Regions from separate parts of the Methylobacterium sp. 1A genome, predicted to be linked through region 2. Evidence: riboswitches for the same ligand, from Rfam matches in the RefSeq annotation. Region 2 holds a riboswitch; each other region holds the start of a gene.
What was found. Region 2 has a riboswitch for cobalamin ahead of ACX9MN_RS08015 (CbtB domain-containing protein). Riboswitches for the same ligand answer to the same signal wherever they lie in the genome.
Positions count from the first base shown of each region.

Region 1: another riboswitch for cobalamin. It lies ahead of ACX9MN_RS19220 (TonB-dependent siderophore receptor); the one in region 2 lies ahead of ACX9MN_RS08015 (CbtB domain-containing protein).
Region 3: another riboswitch for cobalamin. It lies ahead of ACX9MN_RS12405 (TonB-dependent receptor); the one in region 2 lies ahead of ACX9MN_RS08015 (CbtB domain-containing protein).
Region 4: another riboswitch for cobalamin. It lies ahead of ACX9MN_RS12415 (TonB-dependent receptor plug domain-containing protein); the one in region 2 lies ahead of ACX9MN_RS08015 (CbtB domain-containing protein).

Region 1 covers NZ_JBYQVE010000001.1:3,988,257-3,995,566, forward strand. Annotated here, with positions in the region: gene ACX9MN_RS19215 (acetyltransferase domain-containing protein) at 1-863, opposite strand, end outside; gene ACX9MN_RS19220 (TonB-dependent siderophore receptor) at 863-2,920, opposite strand; cobalamin riboswitch at 3,103-3,295, opposite strand; gene ACX9MN_RS19225 (hypothetical protein) at 3,800-5,227, opposite strand; gene ACX9MN_RS19230 (nucleoid-associated protein) at 5,193-6,227, opposite strand.
Region 2 covers NZ_JBYQVE010000001.1:1,624,453-1,631,762, forward strand. Annotated here, with positions in the region: gene cobN (cobaltochelatase subunit CobN) at 1-2,784, opposite strand, end outside; gene cobW (cobalamin biosynthesis protein CobW) at 2,831-3,865, opposite strand; gene ACX9MN_RS08005 (DUF1636 domain-containing protein) at 3,862-4,263, opposite strand; gene ACX9MN_RS08010 (CbtA family protein) at 4,256-5,008, opposite strand; gene ACX9MN_RS08015 (CbtB domain-containing protein) at 5,025-5,207, opposite strand; cobalamin riboswitch at 5,243-5,437, opposite strand; gene ACX9MN_RS08020 (discoidin domain-containing protein) at 5,599-6,963, shown strand; gene ACX9MN_RS08025 (S10 family peptidase) at 6,986-7,310, opposite strand, start outside.
Region 3 covers NZ_JBYQVE010000001.1:2,516,468-2,523,777, forward strand. Annotated here, with positions in the region: partial or broken gene istA (IS21-like element ISMex39 family transposase) at 1-1,279, shown strand, start outside; gene istB (IS21-like element ISMex39 family helper ATPase IstB) at 1,285-2,016, shown strand; gene ACX9MN_RS12395 (TonB-dependent siderophore receptor) at 2,196-3,959, shown strand; gene ACX9MN_RS12400 (acetyltransferase domain-containing protein) at 3,959-5,137, shown strand; cobalamin riboswitch at 5,277-5,472, shown strand; gene ACX9MN_RS12405 (TonB-dependent receptor) at 5,581-7,310, shown strand, end outside.
Region 4 covers NZ_JBYQVE010000001.1:2,524,023-2,531,332, reverse strand. Annotated here, with positions in the region: gene ACX9MN_RS12435 (DUF6925 family protein) at 1-597, opposite strand, end outside; gene ACX9MN_RS12430 (ABC transporter ATP-binding protein) at 575-1,390, opposite strand; gene ACX9MN_RS12425 (FecCD family ABC transporter permease) at 1,387-2,433, opposite strand; gene ACX9MN_RS12420 (ABC transporter substrate-binding protein) at 2,430-3,263, opposite strand; gene ACX9MN_RS12415 (TonB-dependent receptor plug domain-containing protein) at 3,272-5,242, opposite strand; cobalamin riboswitch at 5,362-5,570, opposite strand; gene ACX9MN_RS12410 (HoxN/HupN/NixA family nickel/cobalt transporter) at 5,668-6,723, opposite strand; gene ACX9MN_RS12405 (TonB-dependent receptor) at 7,123-7,310, opposite strand, start outside.

The DNA of each region.
Region 1 (7,310 bases), 2.4 Mb from region 2:
AGGAACAGCAGCGAGGGCGGATACTTCGTCAGCGCGAAGAAGCTCATCGCGGTCCGCAGGGCGTCCTCGTCGACGACGAACCACGGTTTGTCCCCGTAGCCGTTCGCCAGGCGTAGCACCGCGAAGGCGACCAGCATCGTGATGCCGATGGCCGCAAATCGGCGCTTGCGCGTCCGTGGGGCGACGCCGGGCAAGAACCACGGGCCGATGGCATAGCCGAGAGCGATGACGCCGATCCAGGGAAGCACCGGGTAGGTCGTCTTGGCCACTAGACCGAATGGGAGCGCGATGACGTCGCGCTGGTGCAGCATTGCCCAGGCGACGAAGAAGGGATCATCGGGCCGGAGTTGGATCGGGTCGAGGAGATTGTGCCCGCAAACGATCAGCGTCCCGACCGCGAAGAGAACCGAGCGCGGCAGGCCGATCATCGCCGCCAGGACGATCATGCACACGCCGATGCACCAGATCACCTGAAGCCAAAGCGTCGGGCTGGCGACGCCCCAGTACAGCTCAGAGAGGTAGAAGACCTCCAGAGCCATCAGCACGAGGCCGCGCTTCACGAGATAGGCACGCGTCTCCGCCAGCGTGTGCCGGGTGCTGAACAGGTACGCGGCCACGCCCGTCAGCGCGATGAAGATCGGCGCGCACAGGCTGACCGCGAGGCGCGCGAGATACAGGCCCGGCAGGGCGGTTCTGGCATCCATCGGGTCGGCGACCGAAACGTGCAGGAACCAGGTTTCCCGCAGGTGGTCGAGGAGCATCAGCACCATCACCAGCCCGCGCAATGCGTCGATGGAGGCGATACGGCCGGTCGTGCCCGATGCCTCTGTCGCCGCCTCCAGCGTGCCCGGACGCACGCCCATCAGAACCGCGCCGTCATGCTGACGGTCACCCGCCGGGGCTCGCCGACGCCGACCCAGAAGGCGTTGTAGGAGCGCTCGTAGTAGGTCTCGTCGAAGATGTTATCGACGTTGAGCCCGAACCGCAGGTTCTCGTAGCGGTAGTAGGCCAGGGCGTCGGTCAACACGTAGCCCGGGAGCCGGAACCCCTCGTTGCCGCTGTCCCCAAGGCGCGAGCCGACAGCCCGGACGCCGCCACCGAACCCGAAGCCCTTCCAGTCGCCGGCCTGGACTTCGTAGACGCCGAGCAGGCTGCCCGAGTGGCGCGGAATGTTGAGGAGCGGCGAGCCAACCCTGAGAACCTCGTCGCGGGTCACCGCCGCGTCGATGAACGCATAGCCGCCGATAACCCGGAACTCGGGTGTAACCTGTCCGACGAAGCTCAGGTCGAAGCCCTGGCTACGCACGGCGCCGGCGGCAATCTGGAAGAAGAAGTCCCTCGGGTCGGTCGTGAGGACGTTCTCCTTCTCGATGTGGAACGCCGCGCCGGTCACGCTCAGGCCGGTGAAGAGATCGAGCTTGACGCCGGCCTCGTAGCCGAAGCCGGTCTCGGGGGCGAAGGGACGGGTCGCGATGTCGAAGCCGGTGTTGGGCCGGAACGAGGCCGCCACGTTGCCGTAGAACGAGAGGAAGGTGAGCGGCTGGTAGACGAGACCTGCACGCGGTGAGAAGCCGGTCCGGTCCTGCTCCGCGCGCTCGTTGCCGACCTTGTCGCGGAAGGTCTGGTTATAGAAGTCGGTCCGGTTGCCGAGGAGCAGCTTCCATTCCGGGCTGAGCGCGATCTGGTCCTGGACGTAGACGGCGGTGTTGCCGACGTTCTCGCTCGCGCTGTAGCGCCGGGTGAAGGGCGCCTTGGGCTGGCCGTAGACCGGGTTGAACAGGTCGAGGGCGAAGGGGTCGAGCCGCGGCGTCGAGCGCAGCAGGTTCTCGGTGCTGTTGTAGCGCTCGTACTCCAGGCCGAGCAGCACGGTGTGGGCGAACGGCCCGGTGTCGAAATGCCCAACGAGCTCGGCCTGCCCGATGGCCACGCCCCATGTGAAGTCGTGCCGGCGGAACTCGCGCAGCAGGGTGCGGCCGTCGTCGAGAAGGCCGGTCGCGCCGGTCTGCAGGCCGGTCAGGCTGCCGGTGTTGAAGTGGCCGGCGACCCTGAGCTGCCAGTCGGCATTGAAGGCGTGATCGAGGCGGATCTGCAGGATCCCGGCTTCTGACACCGAGTTGTCGCCCGGCTCACCGAAGAAGCGCGAGCGCGGTACGAGGCCCAGGCGGTTGTTCACTGCGACCGTCCCGCGGTCGAAGGTCTGGCGGTTGCGGAGGTATTGCGCCTCGACGGTCAACTTGGTGTCCGGGCTGATCAGCCAGCTCACCACGGGCGCAGCTAGGACGCGGTCGCCGTCGACGAAATCGCGGAAGCTGTCCTGCCTCGCGAGCGCGCCGTTGAAGCGGTAGAGGACGGTGCCCTCCTCGTTCAGTGGCCCGCCGGCGTCGACGGTGGTGCGCGCTGTTCCGAAGCTCCCGAACAGCGTGCCCATCTCGACGAAGGGCAAGGCCACGGGCTGCTTGGTCAGGATGTTGATGGTGCCGCCGGGGTCGCTGCGCCCATAGAGTGCCCCGCTCGGTCCTTTGAGCACCTCGATGGACTGAACGTTCTGGGTGTCCGGCGCGCCGTTGTAACCGCGGGCAATGTTGAAGCCGTTGAAGAAGATGTCCTGGGTGGCGAAGCCGCGCACAGAGTAGAGCGCGAGGTTCTGGGCGCCGAAATCGTTCTGCTTGCCGACTCCCGGCACGTAATCCAAGGCGCGCTCGACGCGCGTGGCGGCGGTGTCCCGCAGGACCTCCTGGGGCACGACGTCGACCTGCTGGGGCAGAGAGAGCCGCGGCGTCACGGTCTTGGTCCCGCTGTAGAGATCCTTGACCTGGTAGGTGGGGGCCGAGGTGTAGCTGCCCTCGACCGAGAGCGGGTCGAGAACGACCGAAGCCGGGGCTGCGTCGGCTCGTGGGCCTTGGGCAGTCGCTGGGGGCACACCAAGGGAGACGAGCGCCAAAGATGTGACGGATGCGCGAAGCCGCCATTGCGAAGCGGGATGGGACACGGGCCTAGGACCTCGGGACGGCAGTGGCACGTCACCGCGAACGAGGCCTGGGCGACCACCTCACGAGGCGGCGCTTCGACACCCGCCAGGACACCCCGCCCGACGCGTTTCGCGTGTGACCACGGCTGACGGCAGGTCTCCTGGCTCACGGGTCGTCGCCCTCGCACCGTCTTCCCGGGGCGACCCAGTGACATGGTGGTGAAGGGCTCGCCGCTTACAGTTGCGGGGACAGCCGTGGCTTCAGGCTTACACCCTCACCGCGTTCCCTTTTGATCCCCGAGGGGAACCGTCACGGCCCAGCTACAGCCTCACGGACTCGTGAGTCAACGCGAACGTCCCGATAGCTCTGCCTTGATGCCGCTGTCGGATCTCGGCCATTTCCTGCCAGAGGTCGAACGACCGCTTTTTGAGTTTGATACTTTGAAGCAGACTGGCCGAAAACCACCCATGCCAGTCGTACGGATAGCTCACGTAGTATCTCGAATTTAGCGCGCCCCTACACCATCCCGGAATGCATGGAGACTATGACCTGCACCAATTGGCGGAAGCGTAGAGGTATTGGATCGCGGACTTGATCCTTGGAGAGGCCCTCTCAACCGTCGCCGGAAACGAGCTTCTGCGCGCGGTCTTCCCGAAGATGCGGACAAGCACCGCCCCAAAGGCATCGAGGTGACGCTGACGGCATCCTCCCGCGTTAGGTCGATCCAAGGCGTGAACACGTCATCCGCCCATTCGGTGACGTCGCGGCCCAAGCCTGAAGTCCCGGGCGCCTTCTGCCGGCTTCAGGCCCGCGGGCCATCCGCTCGTCGCCTAGTGAGGTGCCGGCACCCGGGCGTGAGCCGTCGCCAGCCAGCTGCGCAGCGCGTCCGGATTGATCCACCCTGCCTCCATGGCCGCGGCAGCCAGCATGACGAACACCACTACCCAAACCACTGCCGTCGTTCGGCCTTCGGTGCGCCGATAGGCAGCCATGGCCCCGGCGAGCGGGCCGTCGGCCAGCGCTTCATAATCGGTGTCGTCGAGAAAGCCATAGAGCTTGGTGCGCCACGCTGCCCTAGACGCCTCGACAACGCCGAGGAACCGGCGGTTCGTCGAGACCGACACGGCGTAGGAGATGCCGACATACGCCGCTACGACGGCGTACAGACCGGCGAAGCCGGCCCCTCCGGCCCCTCCGCCTTTCGCGGCGTCGATGGCGAGCCGGACCACGAGCGCGCCGATCGCCACGGCCACGTCTCGCCAAACGGCCGCGGATAGGTCGCGGGACTGCTGAAGGAGCTTCTGTACCTCGTCGGACAGCGTCTTGCGCAGATCGGACAAGGCCTTCAACGTGTCCTTGCTGCCGGCGCGTAGGTGCGCCTTGTACAGAAGCCGGGCTGAGTCCAGGGCCGGCCCGACCCGCTTCGGCAGCCCCGCCCGGAAGCTCTCCCCCGCGGTCCACTCCCGCGACAGCTCGGCAGACAGGAAGGTATGCCGCACCTCGACGTCGGTACCCTCCAGGTAAACCCAGGCCGCGGCGGCCTGCTGCGCATCGAACCCATCCGCGCCGAGACCGCCGTCCCCCAGCATGAGCTTGCGCGGCGGCTGGCCGGCGAGCATCGCCATGGGCGTGGCGCCGTCGCGGTAGAGCTCGTTCGGCAGCGACAGGGCGATCATCGTTCCGGCTGCCTCCCGCCACGCCGGTTCGGCGGGACCCTCGACCCTTGCGGCTCCGGCCACGTAGGGCTCGATCCGGGGAGGCGCCATCTGGTCGGGGGATTGGCTGCGGACGACCCGCCTAGGTCCGGCCTCCGGGCGGGGTTCCGGCACCGGGGCGACCGCCGGGGCTTCGACCCAAGGCTCGACGACGTGCCCACGAGTGCGGAAGCCGTCGGCGGCCCTGATGAACGCTAGGCGCACTGCCGAAACGCGGCAGGCGCGGTCGGCATCGAGCAACAGGGACCGCCAACCCTCGGGCGTGAAAAGGTGCTCGGCTCCGTCGCGGTGCGCATAGGTCAGCGTCACGCGCACCCTGTCGCCGTCGGGTGCATCCCGCGGCGCCACGTGGTCGTCCGAGCCGTCGAGGCAGTCGAGGGTCAGCCACGGCGCGCCGGCATCGGCGACGGCCTGCCAAGCCGTCAGTGCCTCCCGCGACAGCATCCCGGCGACCGTCATCCGGCCGGCGTCCTCGTTGACGACGAAGCCCGGTGCAGACCGGCTCGCCTCAACGGCCGCGTGAACGGTTCTCGGTGTCGACATCGTCCCTCAGGACCCCCGCCGTCAGGATCTCGATCCTCTCCCGCCCGTCGGGCATCGTCGTCCGGGTCGGCCTGTGCGCCTCGTCGTACAGCACGACCACGCCCTCCTGGGTCTCCATCACGCGCTTACGAGGCTTCTGCACGCGCTCCGGATCAATCTCGAACGATTCCTCCGCGACGCCACGGTCCCGCAGTTGGCGCTCTAGGGTCCCTCGGATCGACGCACCTTCCGGCAGCACGCCGAAGAGCGCCGTCAGCAGCGGCTCGCGATCTTCCGGGTCGTAGCGCTGGCCGCCCTGCCGCAGAACGTCGTAGAGCCGGTTGACGCCGCCGGCCTGCACATCCGCGGGCAGATCGGGCTTATGGGTCTTGTAGGCGACCTTGACGGCTTCGACGAGCTTGCCGGACAGGTCGCCCGGCTCGTTCACGCGGCGCGCGTTCAGGAAGCCCTCGAAATATTCCGAGATGTGCGTCCTCTTGCTGCGGTCGCGGACCATCACATGGCCGCCCGACCCCGGCGCCAAGCGAACCAGGGCGATCTTCTGCATGGCTTCCGGTTTCTTCACGAACGCCTCCTGGAGCCGTTCGAGGCGAGGCTGTGCGGCCCCTAGCGAGTAGCGGACCACCTCGTCGTGGTCGTACTTGACCAGCGCGTAGACCGGGTCGTCCGTGCCGACCCCGAGCTCGAACACGAGGAACGCCCCGTTGCTCGTCCCGGAGCGGTGCCGGGTATGGAAGTCCCGGGCCAATGCCTGCGTCCCGACCGTGAAGTCGCCGCCTCCCGCGATGCCGCGGAGCGCCGCCTCGACGCCGGAACCGACGCGAAACGCGAACAGGTTGCCGGTCAGGGCCGAGCGCACCCGCGCGAGGAAAAAGGCTGGCTCCTGGAGCGGGGTGATCTCCGGCAGGAGGGTCGGCTCGTCGAGGTCCTTGCCGACCACATGGAAGATCATCCGCCGGATCGACAATGCGTCCTTCTCCGCATCGGTCAGAAAAGCCATCTCGCTCCCTGGGGTCGCATCGTTCCTCTCACGACCGGTATAGCGAGGGCAGCCGGATCCCGCCCGCGCTCATTCAACCTCAGGATGGTTTTCAACCGGGACAATCGGCCCGACGTCCGTTTCGTTCTGCTTATGTTCTCACTATTGCCAACGCGATGCAACCTCGCGGCGCGATGGCAGACGGCACTGCGAGAGAACTTGGCGCGATGCCGCGATGACCCACGTCAAGGTTCGTTCGATAGGTTGGGAGGCGAAGCCTAAGCTCTGGTCGCCATTTGGTAGGAAAAGCAGCGACCGTACGCCACCATCGACCCTATCGAGCGCCACCTTCACCACGACCGGGCGCCACCATTGGCTCGACACGGTTTCACCTTGCCCGGCTCCCGGTTCGCCGGGCAAGGCGTCATGTCGCGAGGAGGCCGAGCCGTCGCACTCATATGGCACAACCGCCATCCCCCGACGATGCCATGAATTTGCTGCCCGGGTTATGGACCTGTCGGGGATGGCCGACGGAGAAGAGGTGGTTGTGATGCTGTCGACAGGCTTACGTCAGCTGATCCAGCTCGCCGAGCGGATGAGAGGGAGGGAGAACTCGACGTCCCGTCGGCGTGGAAGCAAGGTCGGTGGCGTGCCGGAGGATAGGAGCGTGTGGCTGTCGGGCGCAGTTGCTCGGTGCTGAAGCGGTTTTCTATCGTCCTTCAATATATTGCACCTATATGGTTCGATCTGCCGCCCGCAGAGATTCGATTTGGCGCCAACAGAGGTTCTATCTTCGGATTCGGCGGCTTGCTCATCGATGCGCGCCTTGATGCGAGCGGCTGAGCATCCTCATGGACCGATCTTCGAGCCGTATGGGCCCAGTCAACCCGGAGTCGGGTGTTTGATGGCGCAGAGGCGTAAAAGTCGGCTCTTTGTTGGCGAGAAGTCGGGCTTGGATTGCCTGGCGCTGACGCTAAAGGGTTGATATCGTTGAGGGGGTAGTCGCGCCTAATCTGACGCCCTAGAATTTTCTCAATGACTTAGGGGGCTAAGCCCTGCGGTTGAGAGATTGCCGCGGAAGCGCTGCGGAAGCATCGTGCGTTC
Region 2 (7,310 bases):
CCCCTCGCGGTCGCCGTAGGCGTGGCCGCTCGCGGCCAGGTAGGCGCGGCCGAGATCGGCGCGGTCCTCCCAGGCGCCGTCCAGGGCCGTGGCGGCGGTGCCGGCGCCGTAGCGGCCGGGCGCGGCCCCGTAGACGCGCACCGACGCGTCGCCCCGCCGGCGCGCCGCCGCGAGGGGATTCTCGTCGTCGGTCTCGTCCCGGTCCGCCACGGCGCGGGCAGCGCGGTCGAGCAGCGCCAGCGTGTCGGGGAAGGTGTCGCGGAACGCGCCGGAGACGCGGACGGTGACGTCGATCCGCGGCCGGTCCAGCATGGCGAGGGGCAGGATCTCGAAGCCGGTGACGCGGGTGCTGGCATGGTCCCAGACCGGCCGCACGCCCATCAGGGCCAGGGCGTGGGCCACGTCCTCGCCACCGGTGCGCAGGGTCGGCGAGGCCCAGAGATCCATGACGATCCGGGCCGGATAGGCGCCCTCGTCCTGGAGGTAGCGGGTCACCACGGCGGCGGCCGCCCGCTCGCCGAGGAGCGCGGCGGCGCGGCTCGGGATGGCCCGCGGGTCGAGGGTCGCGAGGTTGCGCCCGGTCGGGAGCACGTCGGCCCGCCCGCGCGACGGCGAGCCCGAGGGGCCCGGCCGGACGAACCGCCCGTCGAGGGCCGCGAGCAGGCCGGCCCGCTCGGAGTCCGCGCTCGCCGCGACGGCGTCCGCGGCCCGGTCCGGGGCGCGGGCGAAGACGTGCAGTCCGTCGCGGAAGACGGTCTCGCCGAGATCGCAGAGATGCGCGTCGAGCCGCGTCAGCGCCTCGTCCATCGGCGTGTCCGGGCCGATCCCGGCACCGTCCAGCAGTCCGGCCGCCCCGGCCTCCTCTAGGATGGCGCGGGCGATGAGGTTGGCGCGGCGGGGGTCGAGCACGCTGGCGGCGGAATACTCCTCCACCAGCTCGCGGAGGCGGGCCGCCTCGGGCGTCAGCGCGTGGACGGCGGTGTCGGGCGTCAGGTGCCCGAGCGCGACCCCGCCCAGGCGGCGCTTGAGCGGCGCGGCCTCGCCCGGGTCGTCGACGATGAACGGGTAGATCACCGGCAGCCCGCCGACGCAGAGCGCCGGGAAGCAGGCGGGCGACAGGGCCACGGCCTTGCCCGGCAGCCACTCCGCGGTGCCGTGTGTGCCGAGCTGCACCAGGGCGTCGAATTGCTGCCGCAGGCCGAGATGGAAGGCCAGGTAGGCGTGGGTCGGGGCGCGGTCGAGGTCGTGGTAACCGGTCTTGCGATCGGGATCGCGGCCGCGGTCGGGCTGGAGGAAGACCGCGAGGGCGCCGTCCCGGACCATCCGGAACCGGAAGGCGCCGTCGACGCAGGCCGGGTCCGCCTCGGCTTCACCCCAGCTGTCGGTGACCGCGGCGCGGACGTCCTCGGAAAGCGTGCGCCACCACGCCGCGTAGGCCGCGAGCGGCACCCGGAACGCGGCCGGGCCCTCCGTGAGCGCCGCCATCAGCGCTCCGGGCTCCGGAAGCGCGCCCGCCGCGTAGCCCGCGGCCGCGAGGTCGGCGGCGATCGCGCGGGCGCTCGCGGGCGTGTCGAGGCCGACCGCGAACCCGGCCCGGCCGCCGCGGGCAGGGTAGTCGGACAGGACCAAGGCGACGCGCCGCGCCGCCCGGGGCAGGGCGGACAGCCGCAGCCATCCCGCGGCCCGGTCGGCCAGCGCGGCGATGCCGGCCTCGTAGGGCACGGCGCGCCGCTCGGCGAAGCCGGCGATCTCGGCGCTCTCCTCCTTGAACGAGATCGGGAAGCCCGAGAGCCGGCCGTCGAATTCCGGCAGCGCGACCTGCATGGCGAGATCGGCCGCGCCGAGACCGCGGGCGGAGGCCTCCCAGGCCGCGCGGGGCGACCCCACCGTGAAGGCCTGGAGAACCGGGCAGTCGCCGCCGTCGAGCACGAAGCCGGTCTCGTCCTCGCGGGCCGAGAAGGCGGTGGCGGCGATCACGAGATCGGGCCTGCGCGCGCGCACGGCCGCGGCGACCGCGGCGGCGGCCTGCGGCTCCTTCAGGCTCGACACGGCCATCGGCAGCACGCCGATCCCGCGCGCCCGCAGGGCGGCGGCGAGGGCGACGAACGGGCCGGTGTCGCCGCCGAGCACGGCGGAGCGGTAGATCAGCAGGAGCGCGACGGGCTCTGCCGCACTGCGCGCTCCGGCGAGCGGGACCGCGGTCGCGGCCGCGGCGAGGGCTGCCTCGAGGGGAAGAACTCCGCAGCCGGGGCACCAGGGAAAGCCGCGCGGGAGCGGCTGCGGCGGCTCGACCGGGCCGTCGGCGCCCAGGCGGATCGCCAGGCGCCGCAGCATCCGCCGCAGGTTGTCGGGGCCGCCGGCCCGGAAAAAGGCGTCGAGCTGCCCGGCGAGGTCGGGATCGGTGGAGAAGGCGGCGAGACGCGGATCCGGCCGGTCGTCGCCCGGCAGGACCGCGAGGACGACGCCGTGCGCCCGCGCGGCCTCTGCGCAGCGCTCGATCCCGTAGCGCCAGTAATCGAGGCCGCCCAGGCAGCGGATCACCACCGCCTTGGCGCGCGCCACGACGCGCTCGACGTAGAGGTCGACCGAGAGCGGGTGCCGCAGCCTGGCGAGCTTCGCGAGCCGCAGGCTCGGCAGGCCGGGCTCCGCGGCGTGGGCCTGCCCGACCGACGCGAGGTCGCTGTCGGTGAAGGACAGCACCACGAGGTCGCCGGGCTCCTGCCCGAGATCCACGGCCGCCTCGCCCTCGTCGAGGGAGACGGCATCGATGCGCACGAGATGCACCGCGGCGGCCCCTAGCGCGAGTCCGGGCGGGCGTGCGCGACCGGCCTCATCCCGCGAGGGCCGCCGCGACGGCGTCCTTGTCGAAGCCTTTGAGGCCGATCACCACCAGCGTCCCGTCGCGGGCTTCCCCGGACCGCCAGGGGCGGTCGAAATGATGGGTCACGCGCCGGCCGACACCCTGCACCACGAGGCGCATCGGCTTGCCCTCGACCTCGGCGAAGCCCTTGATGCGCAGGACGCCGGCGGCCTCGGCCGCCGCCTCGACCCGGGCCGCGAGATCCCCCCCGGTCACCGCCGGGCGCACCGGCAGCGCGACCGTCTCGAAATCGTCGTGGTCGTGGTCCTCGCCCTCGCCGTGGTGCGAGGGGCGGGCGTCGAGGTCGTCCTCGGCGGCCGCGCCGAGACCGAGCAGCACCCGCGGGTCGATGGCGCCGTTCTCGGTCTCGACCACCTTCACGGCGCGGGGCAGGTGCCCCTCGACCTCGGCGCGGACCCGCGCCCGCGTCGCGGCGTCGATCAGGTCGGCCTTGTTGACGACCACGAGGTCGGCGCAGAGGAGCTGGTCCTCGAACACCTCCTCCAGGGGGTTGTCGTGGTCGACCGACTGGTCGGCGGCGCGCTGGGCCGCGAGGGCCTCCGGGTCCTCCGCGAAGGCGCCCGAGGCTACCGCCGGGCCGTCGACCACCGCGACCACGCCGTCGACGGTCACCCGCGAGCGGATCGCCGGCCACTGGAATGCCTGGACCAGCGGCTTCGGCAGGGCGAGGCCGGAGGTCTCGATCAGGATGTGCTCCGGCGGCTCGGCGCGGCCGAGAAGGGTCTCCAGCGCCGGCACGAAATCGTCCGCGACCGTGCAGCAGATGCAGCCGTTCGGCAGCTCGACGATGGCGTCCTCGGTGCAGCCCTCGACGCCGCAGGCCGCCAGGAAGGACTTGTCGAAGCCGATATCACCGAACTCGTTCACCAGGATCGCGAGGCGGCGCCCCTTGGCGTTCTCGACCACGTGGCGGACGAGGGTCGTCTTGCCGGCCCCGAGGAAGCCGGTGATGATGGTGCAGGGGATCTTGTTCACGAGGGTCATTCCGCGGGCTCCAGGGTGCCGGCGGGGACCGGGCGGGGTTCTGGGAAAGGGGGAATGCGGGCGATCACGCCCTTGCGGAACGCCTCCGGACGCTCGCGCCAGGGCACGATGCCGTCCGGGGTCGCCGCGTAGGCCGCGAGCCCGCCGAGGATGATCTCGGCCGAGGCGGCGGGATCCATGTCGCCGTAGACGTAGGTCCAGCGGTCGGCCGCGGCGACCGCCACGGTGCAGGGCCGCTTGCAGACCGACAGGCACTCCACCGCCTCGACCCGCAGGTCCGGCGTGGCGCCGCTCCGCGCCCGGAGCGCCTCCAGCAGGCGGGCCCCGGCGCGGGGCCCGTCGGGGTCGTCGTCCGGCCGGCGGCAGGTGGTGCAGACGTAGAGAACGGTCTCAGGCACGGGCCGCTCCCCGATCCGCGCCGCGGGCGAAGGCCTGCCACGCCCAGCCGAGCCCCAGCCCGATCAGGATCCAGAACACGAAGCTGATGGCGAGCGACCGCGCGGCGAATTGCGCGGCGAGCGCCGCCGGAAGTTCGGACGCGGCCTCGGGCGCCTGCGGGGCGCCGACGACGTGCGGCGCGATGATCAGGACGAGCCCCCCGAGGATCGTGATCAGCGCGCGGCGGATCGTGATCAGGTAGAGCCCCATGCCGGTCGCCGCGGCGGTCATCACCCACCACGCCTGGCGCGTCGCGAGCGGGGCCGCCGCGCTGCCGGGCAATTCCGGCGGCAGGCCGAGGCCCGGCGCGAGGGCGACGCTGGCGAAGCCCGCCACCGCGAAGGCGAGGCCGACCTGCGGCGTGGGCTCGCGGCCGCAGGCGAGCATCACCGCGCCGAGCAGCAGCGCGTAGCCGACGCCGCCCACGAGGGTCGCGAGCCCGGTGAAGGCCATCCGCGGCAGGCCGGGCGCGGGCTGCCATTCCGGCGCGGCGTCGGGGGCGGCGTGGTCGTGCCCGGCATGAGCCAGCACGATCGGGAACGCCTTGATCGGGAGCGCCTTGGCAGCCCGGTTCGGCGCCTCCTGCTGCTCGTAGCGCTCGGCCGCGACGATCAGCGGCGAGGTCAGCGTGAGTTCGAGGCCCGTCACGATGGCAGCCGCGAAGAAGCCGGCGGCGAGGGCCGCCGACAGGAGCCGGATGATCATCCCTGGTCCGGGGAGGTCAGTGGCAGGGGAAGTTCTGGGTGTGCCGGAAATCGTGCGCCGCGTTGTGGAGCGCGATCGCCGGCGAGAAACCCGCCATGAACAGCAGGCCGAGGCCCAGCACGGCCGCGAGCGCGACGGCGATGGGGCGCTCCGACGCGCGGGTGCCGGCGGCGACGGGGGCGAGGGTTTGCGTCGTCATCAGAAGCGTCTCCAGCCGCCCCACCGGCGGCATTGCGGGATCCTGTCGCGACGGCAGGTCTCCTGGCTCGCGGCTCGGCGCGCCCACCGCCTTCCCGGATCGCTCCGGTGGCGCATGGCGGGCGCTCGCCGCTCACAGTTGCGGGGGCAGCCGCGGAATCGGGGCCTCAAACCCCTCACCGCATTCCCTTTTCACCCCGTCTCCGGGGCACCGTCGCCCGGCCGTTGTAGACGCATGGCCGCCGGGACACAACGGAGGGGCGCCGGATCGCGGCCGTTTCCCGCGCCCGCCCCGCGATCGGGGCGGGCTTGACGGCCGCGCCCCGGAGCGGGCACCGCCGCACCCGATACCCGCCCGGCCCCGGCGCGGGCGCTGAACTCCCGGAGACCCGATGGCCCCGACAGACGATCCGACCCCGGTTCTCGTCGATCTCGCGGCCGGCCGTGAGCCGCGGATCGTCTCCGATGCGGGCACGGGAACGACGTGGCTCGAGGTCGACCTCGGCGGCCGCTTCCCGATCCATTCCGTCGCCCTGCGGCCGGGGGAGGGGGCGGTTCCCGCGGAGCCCGGCGACGTCGCGGTGGCGGTCTCGCAGGACGGCGTGACGTGGGCCGAGCCGGGCTTCGCCGGCTGGACCGCGACCCCGGACGCCCTCGTCGCCGCGATCGTCCCCGACGAGCGGGCCTGGGCGCGCGCGGTCCGGATCGCCGCGCCCGAACCGGCCCGGATCGCCGGCATCGGCATCCGCGCCGACGAGGCCGCGGTCGACCTGATCGCGCTGCGGGCGATGCTCGACCTCGACGTGACGCTCCTGAACGAGAAGCCCGGCGCCAACGTCTACGTCACCTACGCGCTCCAGTCGGCGCCCGACCGCGCCAGCCACGCCCTGGTCGGCCTGGCGCTGTTCGAGAACGGCGCCTTCGGCAACTGCCTCGTCCAGTACATCATCGCGGTGTCCATCGCGAAGGCGCTCAACCTGAAGTACATCAAGGTGCCCAAGGTTGACCGCAGCAAGGTGATCTTCCTGACCGAGCGGCTGACCTGCGACGGCATCACCTTCATCCCGCCGGACGAGCCGCTGCCGTCGGACGGCTACTTCCTGTCGGGCCTGTATTTCGACCCGACGCAGTTCGAGCGCGTGACCGCGCTGCGGGGGCCGACGGATTCGCGCGCGATCGTGCAGAGCGTGATCCGGCCGCTGTTCAACGGCCTGCCGAAGAGCTTCCCGGTGAAGCCCCACGACCAACTCCTGATCCACATCCGGTCGGGCGACATCTTCAGCACCTGGGTCGATCCGCACTATCCGCAGCCGCCCTTCGCGTTCTACCGGATGGTCATCGACCGGCTCCTGGCCGAGGGTCGGATCCGCTCGGTCAAGCTCGTCTTCGAGAACAGGCTGAACCCGGTCATCGCCGAGGTGGAGGCGTACGCCGAGCGGCGCGGACTGCCGGTGGAGATCCAGAGCGAGTCGCTGATCTCCGACGTCGCGGCGCTGGTGAACGGCCGCTACCTCGTCTTCGGGCTGGGGACCTTCGGGCCGGGGATCTGCCACCTCTCGGACCACGTCGAGCAGGTCTTCTACTTCGCGTCGAACTGGCCGCAGGGCTTCCAGTCGATCCCCACCATCGGGAAAGTGGTCGAGGTCCGCGATCTCGAGGGCCGCTACATGAAGGTCGGCGAGTGGCAGAACACCGACGCGCAGCGCCGGACGATGGTGGATTACCCGGCCGAGGCCCTCGCCTTCGACGACGCGTGACCGGCGCGGCGGGCCGGAGGCGCTACGGCGCGGTCCTGAGATGTTCGGCGGGGGCTCCGGCCGGACGGGTCGAGCCGGCGTCGCGCACCTTCAGGGCGTCCGTGTACATCCGCTCCACGTCCGTCCGGAAGGCGGCGCGCGAATCCGGACGCGTGTAGAACATGTGCCCGCCCGGATAGACCGCGAGGCTCAGGCGGCCGGCGGCGTAGGCGGGGACCTGCGCCAGCAGGAGCTTCGAGGCGAAGTAGGGCGTCACCAGGTCGGTGAAGCCGTGCGCCACGAGGACGCGCAGGTGCCCGTCGAGCGCCAGATCGCCCTTCAGGTTCGACAGGACCTCGGGCGCCTGC
Region 3 (7,310 bases), 890 kb from region 2:
CGCCGGCAGGTCCGCCCGCGAGCGACTGACGCTGATCCGGATCTACGAGGCGCTGCGCGGGCTCGGCTACGAGGGCGGCTACGATGCCGTTCGGCGCTATGCCAAAACCTGGAAGCGCGAGCGCGCCTCGGTCACGGCGCAGGCCTTCGTGCCGCTCATCTTCGCCCCAGGCGAGGCCTACCAGTTCGACTGGAGCCACGAGATCGTGCTGATCGGCGGCACGACCGTCACGGTCAAGGTCGCTCACGTCCGGCTCTGCCACTCGCGCATGCTGTTCGTGCGGGCTTATCCGCGCGAGAGCCAGGAGATGGTGTTCGACGCCCACGACCGGGCGTTCGCGTTCTTCCGCGGCACCTGCCAGCGCGGCATCTACGACAACATGAAGACCGCGGTGGAGACGATCTTCGTCGGTCGCGAGCGCGCCTACAACCGTCGCTTCCTGCAGATGTGCTCGCACTACCTCGTCGATCCGGTCGCCTGCACGCCGGCCTCGGGCTGGGAGAAGGGGCAGGTCGAGAACCAGGTCGGGCTGGTGCGCGAGCGCTTCTTCACCCCGCGCGTCCGGGTGAAGAGCTACGACGAGTTGAACGCGCTCCTACTCGATGGAGCTATCGCCTACGCCAAGGCCCATCCGCATCCCGAGGAGCGCGAGCGCACCGTCTGGGAGCGGTTCGAGGCCGAGCGGGCGGCGCTGGTGCCCTATGCTGGCCGCTTCGACGGCTTCCACGCCGTCACCGCTTCGGTGTCCGCGACCTGCCTCGTACGCTTCGACAACAACCGATACTCGGTCATGGCCTCCGCCATTGGCCGCCCGGTCGAAGTGCGAGCCTACGCCGAGCGCATCGAGATCCAGCAGGACGGGCGCGTCGTCGCCGAGCACGCGCGTGCCTTCGGCCGGGATCAGACCGTGTTCGATCCCTGGCACTACGTCCCTGTGCTCGCCCGCAAACCTGGCGCGCTCCGGAACGGCGCACCGTTCAAGGACTGGGTGCTGCCCGCCGCCCTCGACCGGGTTCGACGCAAGCTCGCCGGCAGTGCCGGGGGTGACCGGCAGATGGTCGAGATCCTCACCGCTGTGCTCGGTGACGGGTTGCCGGCGGTCGAGGCGGCCTGTGCCGAGGCCCTGCGCGAGGGCGTCCACTCGGCCGATGTCGTCCTCAACATCCTCGCCCGGCAGCGCGAGCCGACCACGCCCGTCACCATCCTGACGCCCGAGAGCCTGCGGCTGCGCCACGAGCCGGTCGCCGACTGTGCCCGCTACGACAGCCTAAGGAGAGCACCATGATGGAACGCCAGCAGATCCTCGCCACCATGGGCGATCTGAAGCTCTTCGGCATGAAGGCCGCCTACGACGAGATCATCAAGGTCGCAGTGAAGCGCACCCACGAGCCGCAGCAGATCGTCGGCGACCTGCTCCAGGCAGAGATCTCCGAGAAGCAGGCACGCTCGATCCGCTACCAGATGACCATCGCCAAACTGCCCCTGGCCAAGGACATCGCCGAGTTCGCCTTCGACGGCACTCCGATCAACGAGGTGCTGGTGCGTGATCTCGCCGGCGGCGAGTTCCTGGCGCATCAGCGCAACGTCGTGCTCGTCGGCGGCACCGGGACCGGCAAGACCCACCTCGCCATCGCCCTTGCACGAGCCTGCATCCGGGATGGCATGCGGGGCCGGTTCTACAACGTCGTCGATCTCGTCAATCGGCTCGAAGCCGAGGCACGCGCCGGCCGGCACGGCCGCATCGCCGACCATCTGGCGCGGCTCGACTTCGTGGTGCTCGACGAACTCGGCTACCTGCCGTTCGCGCAGTCGGGCGGCCAACTCCTGTTCCACCTGATCAGCAAGCTCTACGAGACGACCTCGATCGTGGTCACCACCAACCTCGCCTTCGGGGAATGGCCGAGCGTGTTCGCCGGCGATGCCAAGATGACCACCGCGCTCCTCGACCGGCTCACCCACCACTGCGAGATCGTCGAGACCGGCAACGAGAGCTGGCGCTTCAAGAACCGCGCCTGAGGCCAGCACACACGTCGCGCCTGCTGGACCCCTGATCAGCCCGGCTGCGCCACCCCGACCCGCCTTCGCCGGGCTGATCAGGGGCGTCCCGCCATACCCATCCAGGGGGTCAAAGTTCGACGCCGATCCAGGGTCAATGTTCAACGCTGTTTGACACCCAGAACCTCGCCCTCTATTCCGTGCGCGGCTTCGCCACCCAGGACATCTTCTTCAACGGCTTCAACATCGCCCGCGGCTACAATGGCGCCCCGGACACGCAGAATGTCCAGTCCATCGAGGTGCTCAAGGGACCTAGCGGGGCACTCTACGGACGCAGTGACCCGGGCGGCACCGTCAACATCCTGACCAAGCAGCCCGTGGCCTTGCCCTTCGTCGAGATGGGCACGCTGTTCGGGAGCTTCGGCACGGCGCGCACCACCGTCGACGCCGGCGGGCCGCTGAACGAGCAAGGCACCGTCCTCTACCGCTTCAACGGCGCGCTCGCCCGGCAGGACAGCTTCCGCGATTTCGTCGACGGCGATCGCGTCCTGGCCGCGCCCGTGGTGAGCTGGCTGATCAGCCCGGACACCAAGCTCACCGTCGAGGCGCAGTACCTGCGCAACCGCCAGACCTTCGACCGCGGGACGGTCGCGGTGAACAATCGCCTGGGCCTCGTCCCACGCTCCCGCTTCTTTGGCGAGCCGGGCGACGACTCTATTTCGGAGGCTGGGATCCTCCAGATCCGCCTCGATCACGCCGTCAATGCCGACTGGCAGCTCCGGATCGCCGGTCACTTCAACACCGGCAGCCTGACCGGCATGCAGACCGGCGCGACCGGCCTCCTCGACGACGGCCGCACCCTGCTGCGCGAGTTCCGTCGGCACGACTTCACCTGGGGGGTGGCCATCGGGCAGGCCGAACTCGTCGGACACTTCGACACCGGGCCGTTCGCCCATACCGTGCTGCTTGGGTTGGAGCACGAGCGCTACAACAGCACCGAGAACCTGCTGCGCTCGACGCCGCGGATCGACCCCTTCGCCATCGACCTGTTCAATCCGGTCTACGGCCAGCCCAAGCCGCCCTTCACCCGGCGCTACAGCGCGAGCGAGAATGTCGGGAACACCGCCGTTTACGTGCAGGACCAGATCGCGCTCAGCCCGGAATGGAAGCTGCTCCTCGGTAACCGAACCGACTTCTACAACCAGACCTTCCGCGATAAGGTCGGCAACGAACGCACTGAGCAGGACCGGACCGGCTTCTCACCGCGTGCGGGTCTCGTCTACCAGCCGCTCTCCTTCCTCTCGTTCTACGGCAACGTGGCGGCCTCGTTCCGGCCCAACACCGGCTTCGACATCGCGACCCGCCCCTTCGCCCCGGAGACCGGCTTCGGCTACGAGGCCGGGGTCAAGCTCGACCTCTTCACCGGTCTGAGCGTGACCGGCGCGGCCTTCCACATCGAGAAGGAGAACGTTCTCACCACGGACCCGCGGGACTTCTTCTTCCAGATCGCCGCCGGCGCGGTGCGCAGCCAGGGCTTCGACCTGAGCTTCGTTGGACAAGTAACGCCCGAGTTCCGGGTGATCGGGGGCTACGCCTTCATCGACGCCGCCGTGACCCGCGACGAGGTCCTGAGGGTCGGCTCGCCACTCCTCAACATCCCGCGCCACTCCGGTAGCCTGCTCGGCGTCTACGAGGTCCAGGTCGGCGACTGGAAGGGTTTTGGGTTCGGCGGAGGTGTCCGGGCCGTCGGCTCGCGTCTCGGGGACAGCGGCAACGAGCGGTTCCGACTCCCGGGCTACGTGCTGACCGACGCCCTGGCCTACTACCGCTACGAGAACCTGCGCTTCGGGCTCAACGTCGATAACATCTTCGACGAGACCTACTACGAGCGCTCCTACAACGCCTTCTGGGTCGGCGTCGGCGAACCCCGGCGGGTGACCGTCAGCATGACGGCGCGCTTCTGATGGGCGTGCATCCGGGCACGTTGGAGGCGTCGACGGAAAGATTGGCCAGGACCGGGCGCATCGTCTCCATCGATGCCCTGCGCGGGCTGGTGATGCTGCTGATGCTCGTCGACCACGTGCGGGAGTTCTTTTACCTGCATGCGCAGGTCCGCGACCCGATGGACCTCGCCGCGACGCCGCCCGACCTGTTCCTGACGCGGGCGGCCTCGCACCTCTGCGCGCCGGTCTTCATCCTGCTCACCGGCCTGTCGGCCCACCTCCACGGGCAGAGGCACGGCGCACGGGCGACCGCCGCCTTCCTGCTCAAGCGCGGTCTGCTCCTGATCCTGCTGGAGCTGACGCTCGTCAACTTCGCCTGGGCCGGCAGCGTCCAACCGCCGATCCTGTACCTGCAGGTGATCTGGGTGATCGGTCTCTGCATGGTGGCGCTGGCCGGCCTGCTCTGGCTGCCGCGGGCCGTCCTCATGGCCGGGGCCCTGGCGCTCATGCTCGGCCACAACCTGCTGGACGGGGTCACGATCCGGGCGGACGAGCCGGGCTACGTGCTCTGGTCGATCCTGCACCAGCGCGGGATGATCGCGCTGCCCTGGGGCGGTCTGGCGCGGACTTCGTACCCGCTCCTGCCGTGGATCGGCGTGATCGCGGCGGGCTACGCCCTCGGTCCGCTCTTCGCCGGCGGGGTCGACGCCGCGCGCCGGCGCGTGGGGCTCCTCGGGCTGGGCGCGGCCGCCCTGGTCGGCTTCCTCGTCCTGCGCGGGCTCAACGGCTACGGTGAGCCAATGCCGTGGCAGACAGGGGCCACACCGCTCGCCACCGCGCTGTCCTTCGTCAACCTGACCAAGTACCCGCCCTCGGCCGATTTCCTGCTGTTGACGCTCGGGCTCGGCCTCGGCCTGCTGGCGCTGTTCGAGTTGCTGCCGCAGCGATTTCTCGGCGCCCTTCGCGTCTTCGGCGGCGCGCCAATGTTCTTCTACCTGCTTCACCTCGCGCTGTTGCGCGTCCTCTACGACGGCGCGACGGCGCTGGGCCTTGCCGGGTCGTCGGGACGGGTCGAGGCCGGCTCGCCCCTCGCGCTCTGGCTCATCGCGGCCGCCGTGAGCGTTCCCCTCTGGCTGGCGTGCCGTGCCATGGTGCGCCTGAAGCGAACCGCGACTTGGCCAGCCTTGAGCTACCTGTAGATCCAGAAGCCTGCATGTTGGACGCCCAGACCGGCGTCTGACGGCCTGCCTGCGTCTCCACTCTGACACACCCCAGGGATGAAGACCGACGTTCAAACGTAAACTGGATCTTAAGCCTTGACGGTCGGCGGAGCCCGAATGCTAAGCTTTGCTCGACGGTTCCCCTCGGGGATCAAAAGGGAACGCGGTGTGGGGCAACCCGAAACCGCGGCTGCCCCCGCAACTGTAAGCGGCGAGCTCAGCACCACCGCGTCACTGGATGCGCGTCATCCGGGAAGACGGTGCGAGGGCAGTGACCCGCGAGCCAGGAGACCTGCCGTCAGCCGTGGTCACACGCGAAACGCGTCGGGCGGGGTGTCCTGACGGGTGTCGAAGCGCCGGGCCGATGCCCGGCGTGGAGATCTCATTCGCGGTGACGTGCCACTGCCGTCGCCCGAGGTCTCGTGTCCCGTCGCCCACCCACCCGAATACTTTCGACCCTGTCGGGTCTAGGCCTCGCTGCGCTCGCATGCACAGCGTCGGCTCAGGACCGATCCACCCCGAGCGCGGCGATTGGCGAGACGACGCTGGAGGAGATCTCCGTCACCGCCGAGACCGCCGCAGCCGCGTCCCCGCAGATCGGTCCGGCCGCGAGCGCGGGCTATGTGGGCGGCACGACCGGCATCGGCGGCATCAGCACGCCCGTGGCTTCCGCCAGTTCCGGCGTCATCACGGGCGCGCAGGTCAACAGCCTTCCGGTCACCCGCCCCGGCGAAGTGCTGGAATCGGTGCCGGGCCTGATCGTCACCCAGCACTCCGGCGAGGGCAAAGCCAACCAGTTCTTCCTGCGCGGGTTCAACCTGGATCACGGCACCGACATCGCCCTGTTCCTGGACGGCATGCCGCTCAACATGCGCACCCACGCCCATGGCCAGGGCTACGCCGACATCAACTTCCTGATCCCCGAACTCGTCGGCGCGGTGGAGTTCCACAAGGGGCCGTACTTCGTGCGCGACGGCGACTTCGCCTCGGCCGGCTCGGTGCGCATCGATTACCTCGACAGCACGCCGAAGAACGTCGCCCTGACCTCCATCGGCAGCTTCGGCTACAAGCGGGCGCTCTCGATAACCAACGTCCCGCTCGGCGAGGGCAACCTCCTCCTGGCCGGCGAGGCGCAGGTCTACAACGGCCCTTGGGTCGTCCCGGACGCCCTGCGCAAGATCAACGGCGTGGCCCGCTACAGCCAGGGAACGGCGCTGGACGGCTTCTCCGTCACCGGCATGGCTTACGCGGCGAAGTGGACGGCCACCAACCAGATCCCTGAGCGGGCCGTCACAGAGGGGCTGATCAGCCGCTACGGCACGATCAACCCAACCGACGGGGGCGACACGTCCCGCTTCTCGATCTCGGGCAAGTTCAGCGCGACGGACGACACCGGCATCACCCGGGCCTCGGCCTATGTGATCCGCTCGCAGCTCAACCTGTTCAACGACTTCACTTACTTCCTGAACGACCCGGTCAATGGCGACCAGTTCCACCAGCTCGACCAACGCATCATCGGCGGCGGCGAGGCCCTGCACATCTTCCAGGGTGACCTGTTCGGCCTGCCCATGGAGAACGAGATCGGCGTCCAGACCCGCACGGACTCGATCCGCGTCGGCCTGTTCAATACGACGAACCGCCAGTACCGCTCCGGCGTACTCGACGACCGCGTGCTGGAGACGAGCGGAGCTTTCTACTTCGACAACCGGGTCCGCTGGACTGATTGGCTACGCACCAGCGTCGGCTTCCGTGCCGACGGTTACTACGCCAGCGTCGTCTCGGACACGCCGGCCAATTCCGGCAAGGCGCGGGACGCCATCGTCAACCCGAAGCTCGGCCTCGTGCTCGGGCCGTGGTTCGACACCGAACTGTATGTGAACTACGGCGGCGGCTTCCACTCGAACGACGTGCGCGGCGTGACCGCTACCGTCGATCCGACGTCGTCCCTCTTCAACACGACCCGCTCACCCTTCCTCGTGCCGTCCACGGGCTACGAGATCGGTCTACGAAACCGGTCCATCGCCGGGCTGGAGACGGCGGTCGCGCTGTTCCGGCTCGACTTCGCCTCGGAGAACCTGTTCCAGGGCGACACCGGCACGACGGAGCCGAGCCGTCCGACCCGACGCTTCGGCGTCGAGTGGACAAACCGCTA
Region 4 (7,310 bases), 900 kb from region 2:
AGGGCCCTCCGGGCTGGTGCCGCCAGGTCCCGGGATCGGGGCGTAGACCTCGATGCGGCCGATCCGGGCGAGGAAGACCCGGTGGGGGCTAAGCGCGACGAGTTGGCGGCCGATGGGGCTCGCTGGGTCGAACAAGGGAAGCCCGACGCCGGATCGGAGGCAGGCGATGGCCTCCGGATCGCTCGTGCGGACGCAGGCATCGACCGCCAGGAGCCCGAGGCCGAGGTCGAACAGGATCGCGTCCCGGTCCCGTTCGCAGGCGGCGTCCCGGTCCGGGCCGAGCTCCGTCACCACGCCGCGCCGGTTCATCGAGCAGCTCGCCTCAGGCAGGCACAGGGCGACGGCGTGGTTCCAGCCTGACGTGACCGCGGTCTCGTAGGCCACCGGGCGCAGGTCGGAACCGGGAGCGAGCGCGATTGCGCCCCGCTCCGTCGACAGGCCCATGCGCCCGTCCGGCAACGGCGACGTGGCCTCGTCGGGATCGCGCATGAACTCGGCGATGGCCCCGAAGCTGCCGAGGCTCCAGGCGGTGCCGGGATCCGCCAACGCCTCGCGCAGCAGGGTCGTGACCGCGTCAGCCCGTGATGGTGACGTCATCGCCTTCCTCCGTCTGAGCCCCGGACCGCGCCCAGGGCAGGATGTATAGTGTTCCGTCGCAAGCCCAGCCCCGCTCGACCGTGACACCGAACGCCCTGGCAAGCAGAACGTCGGTCAGGGCTTCCTCCGGGGTACCGTCGGCGACGAGGCGGCCACCGGCCAGCACGACGATGCGGTCGCAGAACCGGGCCGCGAGCGTCAGGTCGTGCAGCACGGCGACGACACCGGTACCGTCCCGCGCGATGGCCCGGAGCAGCGCCATGGCGTCGAGCTGGTGCGCCGGGTCGAGGGCCGTGACCGGCTCGTCGACGAGAAGCCACGGCGCCTCGACCGCGAGCGCCCGGGCGAGCAGCGCCCGCATGCGCTCGCCCGAGGACAGGGTCGGCTCGGCTCGGTCGGCGAGGTGGAGGATGTCGGCGCGCGCCATCGCCCGTGCGACCGCGGCATCGTCGACTTCGGTGGGGGATGCGAAGGCCCGGCGGTGCGGCAGCCGGCCAAGCGCCACGATCTCGCGAACCGTCATCGGCCAGCCGACCCCGGCCCCCTGGAACAGGGCGGCGATGCGGCGGGCCCGTTCCTCGCGGGCCAAGCCGGACAACGGACGGCCGTCGAGGGTGACCCGGCCCTGCGTCGGCGCGATCAGCCCCGCTAGGACGCGGAGGAGCGTGGTCTTGCCGGCTCCGTTCGGGCCGACCAGCCCGATGAAACGACTGGGCTCCAGGATCAGATCGATGTCCGAGACGATGGTCCGTCCATCCAGCGTCACCTGGGCGTCGTGCAGGCCGAGGCTCATGCCCGCCTCCCGCGACCGCGCAGGAGCAGCACGATCAGGAACGGCGCCCCGACCAGCGCGGTCACCACGCCGAGCTTGAGTTCGGGTCGGGTGGCGAGCATGCGCACCCCGATATCCGCTGCGAGGACCAGGACCGCCCCCGCGAGGCCGCTCGGCAGCAGGCACGCACCGGGACGAGCACCGACGAGGGGTCGCATGAGGTGCGGCACGACGAGGCCGACGAAGCCGATGGCACCGGAAACCGCGACCCCGCTGCCGACGGCCAGGGCCGCACCGGTGACGAGACGCAGGCGCACGGAGACCAGACGGACCCCGAGGCTCGCGGCGGTGTCCTCGCCGAGCGTCAGGGCGTCGAGCGCGGAGCCGGTCGACAGCATGAGGGCCCAGCCGACAGCCATCAGCGGCAGGCATAGGAGCACGTGGTCCAGGCTGCGGTCGCTGAGCGAGCCCATGAGCCAGAACACGATCTCCAGGGCCGCGTAGGGGTTCGGCGACAAATTCAGCGCCAGCGCGGTCAAAGCCCCGGCCAGGCTCGACAGCCCGACTCCTGCGAGGATCAGCCCGAGGGTGCTGCTGCCGCGGGCGGCGAGCGCGTTCAGGAGGAGCGCGGCGACGCCGGCGCCCGCGATGCCGCCGAGCGGCAGGGCAAGGCTCATGGTGGCGGCGAAACCGCCGTAGAAGACGACGACCGCGCCGAGCGCCGCCGCGGAGGAGATGCCGAGGATGCCCGGGTCCGCGAGCGGGTTGCGCAGGTAGCCCTGCATCGCGGCGCCGGTCAGGCCGAGACTGAAGCCGACCAGGGCTCCAAGCAGGGCGCGCGGAACACGAAGCTCCCACAGGACCAGGGCCGGCAGCGTCGTGCGGCCGGCGATGAGGTCCGAGAAGGCGGCGGGCACGTCGAAGGGCGAGTAGCCGATGGCGATGGAGGCGAGCGTCAGCCCGACGACGGCAATGCCGAGGATAACGACGACGGCGCGCCTGGCCCGCGGCGTGCCGAGGCGCCGGGATACCGGCGGGCTGATCGCGGTGATGGGGGCCTTCATGGTCCGGGCGCCCGTTCGTTCGCAGCCTCGGCGAGCCGCGCCACGACCTCCGCGACCTGTGGCCCCGGACAGGTCCAGAGGCGGTTCGGGATGTCGACCGTCCGGTGCGCTCGCGCGAGCGCCTGGAAGACGGGATGGTGCAGCAGCGTGTCGGCGAGCGAGGGCGAACCAGGCGCGCCTTCATCGACCACGATCAGGTCAGGGTTCGCCAGCGCCGCGGCTTCGAGGGGCACCTGCCCGAAGCGGTCACGCCCGATCTCGGCCGAGACGTTAACGAGGCCGGCGGCGCGGATCAGCGCGTCCCCGAGCCCGCCAGGTGCGACCGTGAAGGCGTTCGGACGCATCACCAGGGCGCGCAGAGGCTGCCTGGCCGGTACGATGGCGGCTAGACGCGCATCGAGCGCCGCCACCATCGCCTCGCCCCGTTCGGGGTGACCAAGGGCTTCCGCGACCCGCCGGATCTGCGCCCGGACGCCGTCGAGGTCGGCCGGCACGCCGAGTTCGAGCACGGGGGCGCCGACGCGCTTCAACATGCCCACCGTCGTGCGGGTCGTGAAGGCACCGGCGATCACGAGGTCGGGCTTCAGGGCTACGACCTCCTCGGTCAGGCCCCGCGTCACAGGCAGCCCAACCGCCTCGGTCGCCACGGTCGACCCACGTGGATCTCGGGCGAGGTAGGTGACGGCCAGAACCTGGTCGCGATCCGCGAGCCGCAGGACGAGCTCGTCGGCGCACAGGTTCATCGAGACAACGCGTACCGGTCCTTCCGCCGCGCTCAGGGGCGCGGCGGACAGGAGTGCCATCATGGCGAGCACGAGGCGCCTCGGCATCCGCGACCTCAGAACGACGTCACGCGGACGCCGCCGAAGACGGCGAGCCCCGGCCCCTGGAAGCCGGTCGGGTTCTGGTAGCGCTGGTCGAACAGGTTATCGATCCGCCCGAACACCGTCAGGGTCTCGCTCCAGGCATAGTTGACCGACAGGTTCACCAGCGTGAAGCCGGGGGCCTTCAGGCGGGGTACGGAGAAGTCCCTGTTTCCGTCCACGAACGACCCCAGCACGATGAGCGTGCCGGTCATGGTCAAGCCCGGCATCAGGTTCCAGATCGCGGTCGCGCTGACCTTGTTGCGGGGCCGGCGCAGCAGCTCCTGGTGGACGATCTCGTCCTTCGTCACCGTGGTGGTCCAGTCGAGCCGCCCGCTCCAGAACTCGTTGAAGCGCAGGGCGACGAAGCTCTCGGTGCCGTAGGCAGTTGCACGGCCGACGTTCACGTTGGTGGAGAAGGTCGGGTAGTAGGCCGTCTGGATCAGGTTTTTGAAGTCGGTCTGATAGTAGGTTGCGCCCACGGTCATGAAGCCGTCGAACAGCGGCTGCTCGAAGCCGCCGTCGAATCCGAAGCTCTCCTCGGGCCGCAGGTTCGGGTTCCCGAAGAAGCGGAAGCCCGGATAGTCCTGATAGAGCTGGCTTAGGGTCGGCGGCTTGAAACCGGTGCCGACGCTGCCCTTCAGGCGGGTCCCAGTGACGGGCACGATGTAGCTCGGCGCCACCCGGTAAGTGGTCGCGCCGCCGAACTGGTCGTTCGCGTCGCGCCGGATGTTGGCGACCAGCGCGGCGCCCGCGAAGGGCATCGTCTGAAGCTCGGCGAAGCCGGCGGTGTTGCCGTTGGACCGGTCGATGCCGGTCGTCTCGAAGCGCTCATCCTCGCGCTGGGCACCGAACAGCACGAGGTTGCCGGGTGAGAATTGCCAGTCGCCGCGGTAATCGAACCGGGTTCGTTCACCGAGGTAGGTGGTGGGCGTCGGCGGCGCTAGCGGGTCGAGCGGGCCGGCGAACAGGCGGTCGAACTTGGAGTAGTTCGCGCCGAAGACATTGTGGAAGCCCGGCACCGGCGTCCACTCGGCCTCGCCCCTCATAATCAGTTGCTGCTGGTCGTTGAGGTTACGGTACGGCAGCGGCGCGTACGGGAAGCCGCCGTCGGCCTGATCTAGATACGCGCTATCGGAGAAGCGCAGGACGTAGTTGAGACGGAACTCGTCGGTGAGTTGCGCCCCGAGCTTGGTCGAGACCGTCTTGATGTCGGTGAAGGCGGTCCGCAACGGCACCCCGCGAGGCAGCAATTCGAACGGCGTGACCTGGACGGCGGATTGCCGGATGTGGCCGACCGAAACCGAGTAGTCGAAGATCCCCTCCGAGCCGGAGATGTTGCCGAACTGGTTGAACGTGCCGAACGAGCCGCCCTCGACCGTCGCCGTCGCCCGGGCCGGGCCCTCGCCGCGCTTGGTCACGACGGAGATGACGCCGCCGATGGCGTCGGCCCCGTAGAGGCCGCTCTGGGGCCCGCGCAGCACTTCGATCCGCGAGAGGTCGTAGGTCTGCAGCTGGCTGAAATCGAAGGAGCGGTTCGGGGTCGAGGGGTCGTTGACGTCGATGCCGTCGATCTGGACCTTCACGTGGTTCGAGTTGGTGCCGCGGACGAAGACCGAGGTCTGGCCGCCGGCGCCGCCGGTCTGCACGACGTTGAGGCCCGGCACCTGCTGCAGGGCATCCGGCACCGTCCGGCGCTGCTGCTCCTGAAGCAGGCGGTCGGTGAGGACGGTGACGCTAGAACCCGTGTTGGCGATCGGCGTAGGCACGCCGGTGGAAGAGACGGAGATCTCGGACAGCGAGACCGCGGCCTGCGTGCCTCCCTGAGCATCGGCGAAGGGCGCGGCGACCTGCTGCGCGCGGGCGGGAATGGAGACGAGCAGCGCGGATGCGGCGCAGGACAGCGCCAGGCTACGCCGAAGCGCGGTGGGAACGGGATAGGACACGGGACGGCCTCGGGGGACGGCTGTGGCACGTCACCGCGAACGAGGCCTCGGCAGTCGCGTCCGCAAGGGAACCACGACGCCGCGACACCTCCCAGGACACCCCGCCCGGCAAGCTCCGCGTGTGACCACGGCTGACGGCAGGTCTCCTGGCTCGCGGGTCGTCGCCCTCTCATCGTCTTCCCGGGCGAGGCCGCCCAGTGACGTCGTGATGAAGGACTCGCCGCTTACAGTTGCGGGGGCAGCCGCGGCATCGGCCGAGCCCTCACGGGCGTGGCCTCACCGCGTTCCCTTTTGATCCCCGAGGGGAACCGTCACGCTCAAGCTAGGCTGCGGTGTGTCTATCCGTCAACGTGTGGAAACAAGTTGTTCAGATTTGTGGCGTCCGGGACGGATCGACCGTTGTCCTGGTTGTTAGGCTTGAGCGGTCAGGGGGCATCTGCCGGTCTAACCTCGACACGGTCGAACCCACCGAGGCGATAGATAAGGAACGACAGGAGCCACGCCGCCGCGAATAGGCCCACGATGCCGAAGCCCATCACGCCGAAATGGTCGTTGATTGCGGCGACCCGCTGCCAGAACCAGCCCTGGAGGTTGAGTTTGCCCGCCAGGAGGTTCAGCGCCTCCAGCGTGCCGACCACCAGCGCGACCGCCACCGACACCAGGGTGATGGTGAGGTTGTAGAACAGCTTCCGCATCGGCTGGACATAGGCCCAGCTGTAGGCGCCGAGCATCAGCACGCCATCGGTCGCGTCGACCAGCGTCATCCCTGCTGTAAACAGCGCCGGGAAGACCAGGATCGTCCAGATGTCGGTGCCTTGGCTCGCCTGGGCGGCCGACAGTCCGAAGAGGCTCACCTCCGTGGCGGTGTCGAAGCCGAGCGCGAACAGCAGACCCAGCGGGTACATGTGCCATGAGCGCGTTACGAGGCGGAACAGCGGCCGGAGGATCCGGGCGAGAACGCCTTGGTTGGCGAGCAGCATGTCGAGGTCAGCCTCGACGTAGCGGCCGGTGCGCCTAACCTGTCGAAACGCGCGCCAGACGCCCACCAAGACAACGAGGTTCACGATGCCGATGATGATGAGGAAGGCGGCCGAGACGCCGGTGCCGATCAGGCCGCCGAGTTCCCGGTAGCCTTCCGAGGCCGTGATCAGGGTGGTCGAGGCCAGCGCAACCGCGGCCGCTGCCACCACCACGACGGTGGAGTGTCCGAGCGCGAACCAGAAGCCGACCGAGACCGGCCTCTGGCCCGCCTGCATCAGCTTGCGCGTGACATTGTCGATGGCGGCGATGTGGTCGGGATCGACCGCGTGACGCAGCCCGAAGACGTAGGCCAGCAGCGCGGTCGAGAGCAGGGCCGGCTGCCCCGCGAACAGGCCGTAGGCCCAGGACCACACCGCGATGTTGGCCGCGATCAGGACGAGGTAGAGCAGACCGATACGGCGCCGGACGACGCCGGGCGCCGTACCCTTCGATTGGACCATCCCTTTTTTCCATCCCCTATCCGTCCGACCTTGCCACGCCGCGGCGGCTTGGCGGGATCCCGTCGCCCGCCTGACCACCGTGTCGATGCATCTCCCGGCCAATGCTTGAGCGGCGCAGGAGCCTCTGCGCGTCCGCCGATGTCCAGATCACCCCGCCGCGCGGCTTTTGCACGGCGCGTCGCGTCAGTTCAGTCGCGACGGCCTGGGCGGAGCGCCCCTGGTCTCGCATGATGGCTTCCAGCAGGGGCATCATGCCGACGACGTAGCGATGCGCGCGAGCCATCGAGGCTCTGCGTCCGGCGTCACCGCTTCGTTTGGGTCGGGCGCCATCACCGACCGAAACCGGTGTTACGCGCTTCGCGGAGGCGTTCGCGATGTTGTCGGGTCGATGACGACGCATCAGAACCGCCCGGCGATGGTGAGGCGCACGGCCGTGGGCTCGACAGGGTGAAAGACGCGGTCGATTAGCCCCTCGGCCGGCTCGCCAGGCAGGCGGGATACGTAGGCGTAGGTGATCTGGTCGGACTTGCTGTTCGTCAGGTTCAGTACGTCCAACGAGACGCTGATGCCGTTCTCGAAGTTGTAGC